Linked DNA regions of Sinorhizobium meliloti. Each later gene encodes a partner of the first gene's protein in a complex. Links are inferred from orthologs where the notes say so. Each region holds a gene or a part of one and is shown on either strand. Other genes may lie near its edges.

Region 1 (6,124 bases):
TTCGGCTTCCTCGCCATCGCATTCGCAGTCGACCTCATCGACACGGCCTTGAAGGGCAAGGCCTATTTCCAGTCCTTCGGGATCGAATATCCGCTGCGCAACGCGGCCTATATCGCGCTCTGCATCATCGCGGCGGTCACGCCCGACCGGCGCTTCCATGCGTCTTTTCTGGTGGGCGCGGTTCTTTACCAGCTCACATGGATGTATCGCGCCTTCGACCTTCTCGATTGACAGGGGCAAACGCCCCTCGTGGCGACGTCTCACCCCTTGAAGATGAACGACGCCCCGAGCGCGATCAGCGCGAAGCCGATGAGCTGATGCCAGCCGATCGGTTCCTTCAGCCAGAAAATCGAGAAGAGGACGAAAATGGTAAGCGTGATCACCTCCTGCATCGTCTTCAGCTGCGCCGCCGAATAGACCGAATGTCCAATGCGGTTCGCCGGCACGGCCAGCCAATATTCGAAGAAGGCGATCCCCCAGCTTGCGACGATGACGATGTAGAGCGGCGACGAAGTGAACTTCAGGTGGCCGTACCAGGCGAAGGTCATGAAGACATTGGAGAGGAGCAGCAGGATGACCGGCCAGACATAGGCAGGATTGATGGCAAATGGCATGGAAACCTCGGGAAGAGCGCGAATCGCACGCCGAGGATGCTCCGCCGAGTGCCGGCGTTGCAAGTGCCCTTAGGCTGCCAGTGCAACGATGCGACCGTCGGTTCAAGCCGCCGCCTCGAAGGTCCGGGAAACGACGAGAAGATCGCGGCTTTCCGTTTCCCTTTTGTACTCGTTCCCCCTTCACTTTCGACCTGACTCTGTCCATATTCCCGCCATGGCCAGATCAACGAAGAATTCCCCGAAGAAATCGTCGGCACCCGGCGGTTTCGAAGAAGCCCCGCAGGCGCCGCTTTCCGGTACGCCGCTCTCCGGCAATGTCTCCGACTGGGTGAAGCAGCTCGAATCGGAAGCGGAAGCGAGCACCTTCGAGAGCCGGCGCGAGGTTGCCTCCAAGGCCGGCAGGCATCGCAAGAAGGTGGAGATCTCCGCGTCGAAATCGGCCCGCGGCACATCGATGGGCGGAACGACCGATCCGAAGACGCGAGCGGCCGCGGGGCTCAATCCGGTGGCAGGCCTCGATGTCGCCTTGGAGGATGCCGACAAGCTCACCTCGGGCTCCGGCGTCACCGCCACCGTCGAGGCGCTTGCGAAGCTCATCGAGAGCGGCAATCCGCTGTTCAAGGACGGCAAGCTCTGGACGCCGCACCGCCCGGCCCGGCCTGAAAAGTCCGAAGGCGGCATCGCGATCCGCATGCAATCGGACTACGAGCCGGCCGGAGACCAGCCGACGGCGATCGCGGACCTGGTCGACGGCCTCACCTCGGGCGAGCGCAATCAAGTGCTGCTCGGCGTCACCGGCTCGGGAAAGACCTTCACCATGGCCAAGGTGATCGAGGCGACACAGCGCCCGGCCGTCATTCTGGCCCCGAACAAGACGCTCGCGGCGCAGCTCTACTCCGAGTTCAAGAACTTCTTCCCGGACAACGCGGTCGAATATTTCGTCTCCTATTACGATTACTACCAGCCGGAAGCCTACGTCCCGCGCTCGGACACCTATATCGAGAAGGAATCCTCGATCAACGAGCAGATCGACCGTATGCGCCACTCGGCGACGCGTTCGCTGCTCGAACGCGACGACGTCATCATCGTCGCCTCGGTCTCCTGCATTTACGGTATCGGCTCGGTCGAGACCTATACGGCAATGACCTTCCAGATGAGTGTCGGCGACCGGCTCGATCAGCGGCAACTCCTGGCCGACCTCGTAGCGCAGCAATACAAGCGCCGCGACATGGATTTTCAGCGGGGCTCCTTCCGCGTGCGCGGCGACACGATCGAAATCTTTCCCGCCCACCTGGAAGATGCCGCTTGGCGCATCTCGATGTTCGGAGACGAGATCGACTCGATCACCGAGTTCGATCCGCTCACCGGCCAGAAGACCGGTGACCTCAAGTCGGTGAAGATCTACGCCAATTCGCACTATGTGACGCCGCGGCCGACGCTGAACGCCGCGATCAAGGCGATCAAGGAGGAAATGAGCCAGCGCCTCGCCGAACTGGAACGCGCCGGGCGCCTTCTGGAAGCGCAGCGGCTGGAACAGCGCACCCGTTACGACATCGAGATGCTCGAGGCCACCGGCTCCTGCCAGGGCATCGAGAACTATTCGCGCTATCTCACCGGCCGCAGGCCGGGCGAGCCGCCGCCGACGCTGTTCGAATATATTCCCGACAATGCGCTGATCTTCATCGACGAGAGTCACGTCACCATTCCGCAGATCGGCGGCATGTATCGCGGCGACTTCCGCCGCAAGGCGACGCTCGCCGAATACGGTTTCCGCCTGCCCTCCTGCATGGACAACCGGCCGCTGCGCTTCGAGGAATGGGACGCGATGCGCCCCGACACCATCGCCGTGTCGGCAACCCCCGGCGCCTGGGAGATGGAACAGGCCGGCGGCGTCTTCGCCGAACAGGTGATCCGTCCGACCGGCCTCATCGATCCGCCGGTGGAGGTGCGCTCCGCCAAGACGCAGGTGGACGACGTGCTCGGCGAGATCCGCGAGACCGCAGCCGCGGGCTACCGCACCCTCGTCACCGTGCTCACCAAGCGCATGGCCGAGGACCTGACCGAATATCTGCACGAACAGGGCGTGCGGGTGCGCTACATGCATTCCGACATCGACACGCTGGAGCGCATCGAGATCATCCGCGACCTGCGCCTCGGCGCCTTCGACGTGCTGGTCGGCATCAACCTCCTGCGCGAGGGTCTCGATATTCCCGAATGCGGCTTCGTCGCCATTCTCGACGCCGACAAGGAAGGCTTCCTGCGCTCGGAAACGTCGCTCATCCAGACGATCGGCCGCGCCGCCCGTAACGTCGACGGCAAGGTCATCCTCTATGCCGACACGATCACCGGCTCGATGCAGCGGGCGATGGAGGAGACCAGCCGCCGCCGCGAGAAACAGATGGCCTACAATGCCGAGCACGGCATCACGCCCGAATCGGTCAAGGCGAAGATCTCCGACATCCTCGATTCGGTCTACGAACGCGACCATGTCCGCGCCGATATCTCCGGCGTCGCCGGCAAGGGCTTTGCCGATGGCGGCCACCTCGTCGGCAACAATCTCCAGGCGCACCTCAACGCACTCGAAAAACAGATGCGCGACGCCGCCGCGGACCTCGACTTCGAAAAGGCCGCACGCCTGCGCGACGAGATCAAGCGCCTCAAGGCGGCCGAACTGGCAGTGCTGGACGATCCGATGGCGCGAGAGGAAGCGAAATCGCAGGAGAGCAGCAAGCGAGCCAGCAAGGGGGTGCCCGGCACAACGGACTCCCTCCCCCTTGTGGGGAGTGTTGGGGAGGCGAAAAGCGATGGGGAGGGAAAGACACAGTCCTACTTCCAAAAGCCCTCGCTCGACAATATGGGACCGGGGACCGACACCGAACGTCCCCTCTTCCGCAAACCCGAACTCGATGAAATGGGCCGCGACGTGGCGATCCCTTCTTCCCGCGGCCGAGAAGAAGGTGCCCGAAAGGCAGATGAGGGGCAGTCGCTATTCAGGAAAAACACCCTGGACGAAATGACCGTCGGCCGCACGGAGAAGCCGGTACCGGGACAGGCACCGGAGAAGCCGACCCTCACCCGCGCCAAGCCGGGCGTGGGGTCCTACGAGGATCCGGCGGAGGAAAAGCGGCGCAAGAGCCGGACAAAGGGCAAGACAGGGCGTCCGGGACGGTGAGCCGGTCGTATCAGAATCCGACGATCTGCTGAGCCGCTTACCGATCACGAAGCACTCGCTGCCGCCGCAGTCGCAACCGGCTCCACCCGGTGCTGGGCCTTTCCGGACCGTCGAATTGCTCGAGAGGGTCGCTGCAAGAGGCGGCCGTAAGAACGCGTCCAAGGATACGCTAACTACCCCCTTTTTTTAGTGGTAATCCGAAATGATTAGCCCGACATACCACTCAAACCCATAAATTTTTATGGAACATTTCTCTCCCGGTTCGAATTTAAGTTGACACTAATTTAGGGAGAAAAACATGAAAACCCTGGATGTATTTCTTACGAGCACCGGCCTGGCTCTGATGGTCGGTTTTTCAACTTCGACAACGATTCCCGCGCACGCCCAGAACCTTACGGGCCCCATGCTCGTGGCTGAGCAGTGCAGCCCTCTGACGGACGCCAATTACGAAGCATGCTGCATGGCTCAGAACAGAGCGGATATCCTCACGGCCGGGCAAATAGAGCAATGCCCGCCCCTCTCCACGGCGGCCATCGGAAATTCGTTTTCCACGACCTCCACCGACAGCGGTCCTCGCAACCTGAACGGCGATGACGGCGGCGGTGGTAATCCCGGCGGCGGTGGCGGCGGCGGCGGTGGCGGCGGTGGCGGCGGTGGCGGCGGCGGCGGCGGCGGCGATCCCGGCGGTGGCGGTGGCCAAGACACCGGCAAGGGTAACCAAGACCATGGCAAGGGCAACCAGGACAACGGCAAGGGCAGCCAGGACAATGGCAAGGGCAGCCAGGATAACGGCAAAGGCAGCCAGGACAACGGCAAGGGCAGCCAGGACAACGGCAACCAGGACAACGGCAAAGGCAGCCAAGATGGCGGCCTCAAAGGTAATCAGGATTAACCAGGTCACGATCACCGCGATGGCGGGAAGTCGGGCCACTGAAGGATTGGTTGCAAGAGCGCTCGACCGCAAATGACCAGGACGTCGTGCCGGCTTTTCATAGCCGGCACGACGTCCGCGCCCTGACCACGCGCACTACATGCGTGCAGATCCGGGTGCGTTGCCGGCGAGCATCCAGCTCTGAAGGTAACCACGGCCGGACGGGAACCTATTTCACAGTGGAAGTGCTCCAACGAGCGGTACCCTGGCATGGACAGGCGGCACCTGCTCTACTCCGCCGCGCGCGCCTTCGCCTCCACCGCTTCCAATTCGTAGGAATATCCCTCGAGCATGGTGTAGGCCTGCTCGATCGCCTCGATCTGGGCTTCGGCATTCCTGATCGCCTCGGCGATCGACTGGCTGCGGGCGCGCAGCATGGAGCCGAGCACGTCTGTCTCGGGCCGCCGGCCGAGGCGGTCGAGATGCTTGCGCACGCGGGAGCGGTGGCGTTCCAGTTCCAAAATGTGGAAGCGGTTCTTGACGATGTCGTCGGAGAGCTTGCGCCGCATCGCCGCGACCGGATCGAAACTGCCGGGCTCGCGCTCGTCGAGAATGAAATCGTTGACGAGCGTCTCCAGCATCATCAGGCCCTTCAGGTCTTTCGGGTCGGCGAGTTGCGGATCGTAGCCGGTGTCATCGTAGACTTTGCGGCGCACTGGGTCCTTCAGGAGGTCGTAGGCCGCCTGCAGCTTGCCGAACTTCTCGGCATCACCGCCGCGGTCGGGATGCGCGGTCTTCACCGCCCGACGGTAGGCCGTCCGGACCGCCCGTTCGTCGGCGTCGCGCTCAATTCCAAGGAGGGCATAGGGATCGATCACGCCGGCCACCTGCTCATCGTCAACTCGCATATTCGTCTCCGGTATAGACCTACCGGTTCGCCGCGGCAGCAGCAAGCCCGCGAGGCCCGTAGGGAGAGCGCAGGCTCAACCTAAGGCCTGTTGAGATTCGGGATACCTGCCACGGCTTGTTCGATCTCCTCATCCCTGTGCTCGTCACAGGGATCCAGCCAGACCAAGTCCTTGGGCTGAATGAACTCTTCCCGCGCCGCAGACGCGGCGCTGCTGGATCTCTGTGACGAGCACAGAGATGAGGAGGAGGAGAGATTGCAGTCCTCCGATAGGTTTCCTAGGATCAATCTCAACAGACCTTAGAGCGGGATGAGGAAAAGTGTGTGCGATTTTCCGCCCGCATCCCGCTTAAACTATTGGAATCGATCACGTTCATGTTTCTAGGTCGATCCGACCTAAAAACATCGTGATCCAGTGCCGGGACGAAAATGTGGTCAAACGAAGCAATCCACGACATTCGTCCTGCGGCAGATGGCACCGAGAGGTCACGCCGGCGCTTCGGCATAAGGCATCGCCGCAGGTGCGAGGTCGCAAGAACTCCCCCTTGCCTTTTTCGCGG
Region 2 (6,584 bases), 310 kb from region 1 along the record:
TGATTATCGTTGTTTGCAGACGTCCGGGCAATCTCGGAATGGCATCATTACGCAATTGTAACAAAAGCGATTTTGGTGGCGGCATGATGGCGCTTGCGCCCGTCCTGAAACGCACACGCCGGCGGTGAGGCGGCGGCATGTTTACAGCTTGCGTGGCTCGGTTATTCTGTTCGTCGCCGGCGGCTGTTTCGGGCCGGCTCTCGACACGAAGGGAGACGGCAATGTGCGATGCATGCGTCATCGAATCGGTCAAGCAGCGGATGGTGTCGCGGCGCGGTTTGCTCCGTGCGGCCGCGGTCGGTACGGCAGGCATTGCCGCCGCCGGCATGGGAATCGTACCTCCGGCGCTTGCCGCCGGCCACGGCAGCGTCACCGATCTCACCCATGAACTTCATGAGGAGTTTCCGACCTTCTTCGGCCAGCAGCAATTCTTCCGGGAGCAGAAGTTCAAATATGCCGAACACAAGTTCAACCTGTTCGAACTTCGGGTGAACGAGCACACCGGTACTCATGTCGACGCGCCGCTGCACTTCTCCGCCGACGGCCTTTCGGTGGCGGAGCTGCCCCTCGACAAGCTGATCGTGCCGCTCTGCGTCGTCGACATCCGCGAGAAGGCGGCCGCCGATCCGGATGCGCAGCTGACGCCGGACGACATCAAAGCGTGGATCGCCGCCAACGGGGACATTCCCGAGAACGCCTGCGTCGCCATGCTGTCGGGCTGGTCGGATCATCTCGGCAGCGACAAGTTCCGCAATGCCGACACGGCTGGAAAGATGCATTTCCCCGGCTTTCACGTCGAAGCAGCCAAGTTCCTGATCGAGGACACGAGGGCAGCCGGCATTGCCGTCGATACGCTCTCGCTCGACCACGGCATCTCACCCGATTTCGCCGCCCACTACGCCTGGCTGCCGGAAGGCCGCTGGGGGCTCGAGGCGGCCGCCAATCTCGACAAGCTGCCGGCGAAGGGCGCGACGCTGGTCCTCGGCGCGCCCAAGCACCGCGGCGGCACCGGCGGCCCGGCCCGCGTCTTCGCTCTCGTTTGAAACGCATGGAGCAAGCATGAGCACTGTTGCGCCGCCATCCGGTCCCGAATCCGACCCACGCGTCAAGGCCGTCTTCGACGACATCCGCGCGACCCGGAAATCGGACTTCATCAACAATATGTGGCTCTGGCTCGCCTTCGACCCCGATCTGCTGGAGCGGACCTGGGCGGAGGTCAAGGCGGTGATGGCGACGCCTTCGCCGCTCGACCCACTGGTGAAGGAGATGCTCTATATCGCCGTTTCCGTGACCAATGGCTGCGGCTACTGCATTCATTCCCATACCGCCGCCGCCAGGGCCAAGGGAATGACGGACGCCGAGCACGCGGATCTCCTGCGCGTCATTTCGCTTGCCGCCAAGACCAACCAGCTCGCGACGGCCCTGCAGGTGCCGGTCGATCCGGTGTTCGACGCGTCCGGCAGAACATAAAATGTCGGCATGCCGGCCTGAAAACATCAGTCTTTCCACAGGCCTGCCCGGGTGGGTGAAGGTTTCGGAATAAAAGAAGAACATCCTTTCTGGCCTTTCGGTCCCGAATCACTACATTGGGCCGCATGACCAAAGGTTTTGACGATATTCCCTTTTTCGACGAGGAGCCCGCGCCGCGGAAACCCGCGGCCGCCGACGGCGGCATCGCCGCGCGCGCCATGGCCGCCCGCGACAAGGCCCAGCGACCGGACTATGTCTCCGGGCTCAATCCGGAGCAACGGGAGGCAGTCGAGGCGCTGGAAGGTCCGGTACTCGTGCTCGCCGGCGCCGGCACCGGCAAGACGCGCGTTCTGACGACGCGGATCGCCCATATCCTTTCGACCGGCCGCGCCTATCCCTCGCAGATCCTCGCCGTCACCTTCACCAACAAGGCGGCGCGGGAAATGAAGGAGCGCATCGGCGTGCTCGTCGGCCACGCCGTCGAAGGCATGCCCTGGCTCGGCACCTTCCACTCGATCGGGGTCAAGCTCCTCCGCCGCCATGCCGAGCTGGTGGGCCTGCGGTCCGACTTCACCATCCTCGACACCGACGACGTCGTTCGCCTCATCAAGCAGCTCATCCAGGCGGAGGGTCTCGACGACAAGCGCTGGCCGGCCAAGCAGTTCGCCGGCATGATCGACACCTGGAAGAACAAGGGCCTGGACCCGTCGCAAATCCCGGAAGGCGATGCCCGCGCTTTTGCCAACGGCAAGGGCCGCGAGCTCTATGCCGCCTACCAGAACCGGCTGCTGACCCTGAATGCCTGCGATTTCGGCGACCTGCTGCTGCATCCGATCCGCATGTTCCGCGCCAATCCGGACGTGCTGAAGGAGTATCACGCCAAGTTCCGTTACATCCTCGTCGACGAGTACCAGGACACCAACACGGCGCAATATATGTGGCTGAGGCTGCTGGCCCAGCAGACGCAAGCGTCGCGAAATCGCCCCTCATCCGGCCTGCCGGCCACCTTCTCCCCGTCCGACGGGGAGAAGGGACAAGCGGCGCGTTCGCAATCCCCCCTCTCCCCGTCAGAACGGGGAGAGGGCCGGGGTGAGGGGCAACCCACCGTCAACATCTGCTGCGTCGGCGACGACGACCAGTCGATCTACGGCTGGCGCGGCGCCGAGGTGGACAACATTCTCCGCTTCGAGAAGGATTTCCCCGGCGCCAAGGTCATCAAGCTGGAGCGCAACTACCGCTCGACCGAGCATATCCTCGGCGCGGCGGCGCATCTGATTGCCCATAACGAGGGCCGGCTCGGCAAGACGCTCTTTACCGAGCGCACGAATCCCGACGACGAGAAGGTGCATGTTCATGCCGCCTGGGACTCCGAGGAGGAGGCTCGCGCGATCGGCGAAGAGATCGAGCAGCTCCAGCGCAAGAAGCACAATCTGAACGACATATCGATCCTCGTGCGCGCCTCTTTCCAGATGCGCGAATTCGAAGACCGCTTCGTCACGCTCGGCCTCAACTATCGCGTCATCGGCGGCCCTCGCTTCTATGAGCGGCTCGAAATCCGCGATGCCATGGCCTATTTCCGCCTCGTCTGCCAGCCCGCCGACGACCTCGCCTTCGAGCGGATCGTCAACACGCCGAAGCGCGGCCTCGGCGAGACGACCGTCCGCACCCTGCACGACTATGCCCGGGCCCGCGACATCCCGATGCTGGCCGCGGCAAGCGACATCGTCGAGACGGACGAATTGAAGCCGAAGGCTCGCAAGGGCCTCTTCGACGTCGTCGCCGATTTCCGCCGCTGGCAGACATTGCTCGAAACGACGCCGCACACCGAACTTGCAGAGCGGATCCTCGACGAGAGCGGCTATACCGCCATGTGGCAGGCCGACAAATCGGCGGAAGCGCCCGGGCGCCTCGAAAACCTGAAGGAGCTCATTCGTTCGATGGAAGCCTTCGAGTCCATGCGCGGCTTTCTCGAGCACGTCGCGCTGGTGATGGACGCCGAGCAGAACGAGAATATGGATGCCGTCTCCATCATGACGCTGCATTCGGCCAAGGGGCTGGAATTCGACACCGTCTTCCTGCCGGGGTGGGAGGAAGGGCTCTTCCCGCATCAGCGCGCCCTGGATGAAGGCGGCCGCGCAGGTCTGGAGGAGGAGCGCCGCCTCGCCTATGTCGGCATCACCCGTGCCAAGCGCCGCTGTCATATCTGGTTCGTTTCGAACCGCCGCATCCACGGCCTCTGGCAATCGACGCTTCCCTCGCGCTTCCTCGACGAGTTGCCGATCGCTCATGTGGAAGTGGCCGAACAGGAGGTCTCCTATGGCGGTTACGGTCGCGGCGGTTACGGCCAGTCGCGCTTCGACAAGGCCGATCCCTTCGAGAACAATTACCAGACGCCCGGCTGGAAACGCGCCCAGCAGCACCGGTCGGAGGCCACCCGAGACAACTGGGGCACCCGCTCCGGCCACGCCATCGAACGCATCGGTTACGGCGAATCGGGCCCCCGCACCCGCACCATCGAAGGCGAGCTCGTCGCCAAGTCGACGAGCGCCGAGCCCTCCCGCTTCAATGTCGGCGACCGGGTCTTCCACATCAAGTTCGGCAACGGCAACATCGCGGCGATCGAGGGCAACAAGCTGACGATCGATTTCGACCGCGCCGGGCAGAAGCGCGTGCTGGATGGGTTCGTAGAACGGGTGTGAGCACTTCCGGGAAAACCGTGCAGCGGTTTTCCGCTCTACCTTGTCGGCCTCAAAACATCTTTCGATACATAACGAAGCCCGACTTCTCGGCCACCTTGTCGTAGAGCTGCATCGCCGTGTAGTTGGTCTCGTGGGTCAGCCAATAGACACGCGGCGACCCCACGCGTTTCGCCGCTTCGTAGACTCCGTTGATGAGCGCCCGGCCGACTCCCTTGCCGCGGGCGGCCTCATCGGTGAAAAGGTCCTGCAGATAGCAATTCGGCTGGATCGACGTCGTGCTGCGGTGAAAAATGTAGTGCGTCAGTCCGATGAGCCGCCCCTCGCTTTCGGCGACCAGCGCATGCATCGGCTCATAGGCATCGAAGAAGCGGGACCAGGTCATCCGGGTGATGTCGGGATGGAGCGCGGTTTCGCCGGCTCGGCCGTAAAAGGCGTTGTAGCCGTCCCAAAGCGGCAGCCACTGCTCATAGTCGAGGCGCGTTACCGGGCGTATGGCAAGATAGTCGGACATTCTCAATCCTCGTTCGCAAGTTCAGGCGCATTACAACTATCTTTGCCCGAAGCCTGTGTCACCGCCCCTCGCCTGCCTCAACAGCGCGATCACCTCGGCATCCGTGGTCTGCTCGAAATCGTCGTAATAGATGCTGACGGCATGGAAAGGGGTGGGGCTGGCGAGACAGACGAGCCGGTCCACGTCGTCCCCCAGGCTTGCGATCGCGCTCTTCGGGGCGACCGGCACGGCGAGCATTAGTGCCGCGGCACCTGCCTGCCGCAGGGCTTTCGCCGCAGCTTTGGCCGTTCCGCCCGTGGCAATGCCGTCGTCGACAATGATGACATTGCGACCGCTTGGAGAAATTCGCGCCTGGTCGCCCAGATAGAGGACGCGGCGTCGCGCGAGTTCGAGCCTTTGCCGCTCGGTCTCCGCCTGAACGTACTTCTCGGAAGGGTTCGCGATACGCATTGCCTCGGCATTGAGCACGACCTGCGGTTCGTCGCTGTCGACCAGCGCTCCGAGACCGAATTCGGGATGACCCGGTGCGCCGATCTTGCGAACGATGAGGAGCTCGAGGGACGCGCCGAGAGTTCTTGCCACCTCGAAGGCGACCGGTACGCCGCCGCGCGGCAAGGCCATCACGAGCGGGTCGGCGAAGTCCGCTTTCTCGGTGAGATGCGCTTCGATGACGCGAGCAAGCCTTCGACCCGCATCGGCCCTGTCTGCAAAGGGTATGTCTGCAAAGGATATGCCTTCCTGGGCCATGACACCGCTCCCTGAAAAGCTCTGCGACCGATCGCCACAACTATGGAGAGAGTGATCGCTCAAATTGCAGCGAATTTCGCCAGCTTTCGTTAATGCGCCATCGTTACCAATGGCCTCGCATAATGGCTGAAACGCAAGCCGCACTTTATTTTAGCACGACAGGCCGTTTCGAAATGAGCTTTCTCTCCGCCATACCGGTCATCGCACTTCTTGCCATGCTACCCGTTCTCCTTTCTCTGCGGCCGGTTGCCGGTGTTCGGGAGTTCTCCGCCAGTTGCGCACTCTCGGCAGCGTCGGCAGGCGCCTTGACGGTTGCGGCGGCGTTGCAGGCGCCGGTCGCCGCAATGTTCGGCTATGCGGGTCTCGCCGTTTCCCTGTTTTTCGTCCTCCAGGGCCTCCGCCGGTTCCTCGCATTGTCGATTCCGGCCTCGCTTTGTCTGGTGCTCGCGTTCTCGAGCGGCGTGCTCGGCTTCATCATCGCTCTCGGCGGCCACGACAGCCCGGCCGCCGGCATGATCGTCGTTGCGGGCGTTGTCGCAGCTCTACTTCTCGTCCTTGGTCTGGCCGCAGCCGACCGCTGGCCGGGCGAAAAGCCGGCGATCCAGGTCGTTGTCGTCGGCTCCGCCGCCGTGGTTTTCACCGCCCTTGCCCATGCCCTCGGCCCATCGGCGCACGTCTTGCCGGGACCGGCGGGCTCGCCCGCTTCGAGCCTGTTCGATTTCCTGCTCGTCACCATGCGGGTGCTGTGCCTTCCCCTCCTCTTCCTGGCCATGATCCTCACGATGCAGGCCCGGGTCATCGCCGGATTGAGGGCCATGATCGCACGCGACGGCTTGACCGGTGCGCTGTCACGCGGGACGCTCATGGAAGAGGGCGAGCGGATCTTCGCCGAGTGCGTGGCACGCCAGGAGCCGGCTGCCTTCCTGCTGCTCGACCTCGATTTCTTCAAACAAATCAACGATCAGTATGGGCACGCCTGCGGCGACATGGCGCTCGCGCATTTTGCCGATACCGTCTCGGCTTTCCTCGCCGGACGGGGCGTCCTCGGACGGATCGGTGGCGAGGAATTCGGCATCGTCCTGCCGGACCACACGGAAGAGCAGGCAAGGGCGCTTGCGGAGGATATCTGCCGCGTGGTGCGTGAGACGCCGGCCGGC

Evidence for each region. Proteins that work in one complex are often made in the same cells at the same time.
Region 2: the proteins of uvrB (region 1) and JOH52_RS13240 are in contact, whole or in part, in a crystal structure (PDB 7EGT), measured with the Thermus thermophilus proteins. The link is inferred for Sinorhizobium meliloti from one-to-one orthologs. Residues at the interface, in WP_096411307.1 of Thermus thermophilus: Glu23, Leu25, Arg26, Asp27, Gly28, Glu29, Arg30, Phe31, Arg55, Glu326, Asp327, Phe328, Glu379, Ser382, Gln383, His398, Gly400, Arg401; in WP_096412145.1 of Thermus thermophilus: His654, Arg656, Phe657, Gln666, Asp668, Glu669, Lys680, Arg681, Leu682, Ser683, Lys685, Tyr686, Ala687.

What each region holds. Positions count from the first base shown.
Region 1 is NZ_JAGIOS010000001.1:3,077,325-3,083,448, reverse strand. What follows is about bases 433-3,986. They hold uvrB (excinuclease ABC subunit UvrB), read left to right. Parts: upstream 433-828; coding sequence 829-3,786; downstream 3,787-3,986. Other genes in these bases: JOH52_RS14905 (DMT family protein), read right to left, coding at 433-614. In the rest of the region: JOH52_RS14910 (hypothetical protein), read left to right, coding at 1-231; more of JOH52_RS14905, read right to left, coding at 261-432; JOH52_RS14895 (hypothetical protein), read left to right, coding at 4,085-4,678; JOH52_RS14890 (J domain-containing protein), read right to left, coding at 4,948-5,565. UniProt on the Escherichia coli protein: The UvrABC repair system catalyzes the recognition and processing of DNA lesions. A damage recognition complex composed of 2 UvrA and 2 UvrB subunits scans DNA for abnormalities.
Region 2 is NZ_JAGIOS010000001.1:2,769,893-2,776,476, reverse strand. The notes cover bases 1,259-4,382. They hold JOH52_RS13240 (ATP-dependent helicase), read left to right. Parts: upstream 1,259-1,595; coding sequence 1,596-4,169; downstream 4,170-4,382. Other genes in these bases: JOH52_RS13235 (GNAT family N-acetyltransferase), read right to left, coding at 4,219-4,382; JOH52_RS13245 (carboxymuconolactone decarboxylase family protein), read left to right, coding at 1,259-1,470. Also shown: JOH52_RS13250 (cyclase family protein), read left to right, coding at 222-1,043; more of JOH52_RS13245, read left to right, coding at 1,060-1,258; more of JOH52_RS13235, read right to left, coding at 4,383-4,680; JOH52_RS13230 (phosphoribosyltransferase), read right to left, coding at 4,717-5,427; JOH52_RS13225 (GGDEF domain-containing protein), read left to right, coding at 5,550-6,584. UniProt on the Escherichia coli protein: A helicase with DNA-dependent ATPase activity. Unwinds DNA duplexes with 3'-5' polarity. Translocates on single-stranded DNA with 3'-5' polarity. Initiates unwinding more efficiently from a nicked substrate than double-stranded DNA.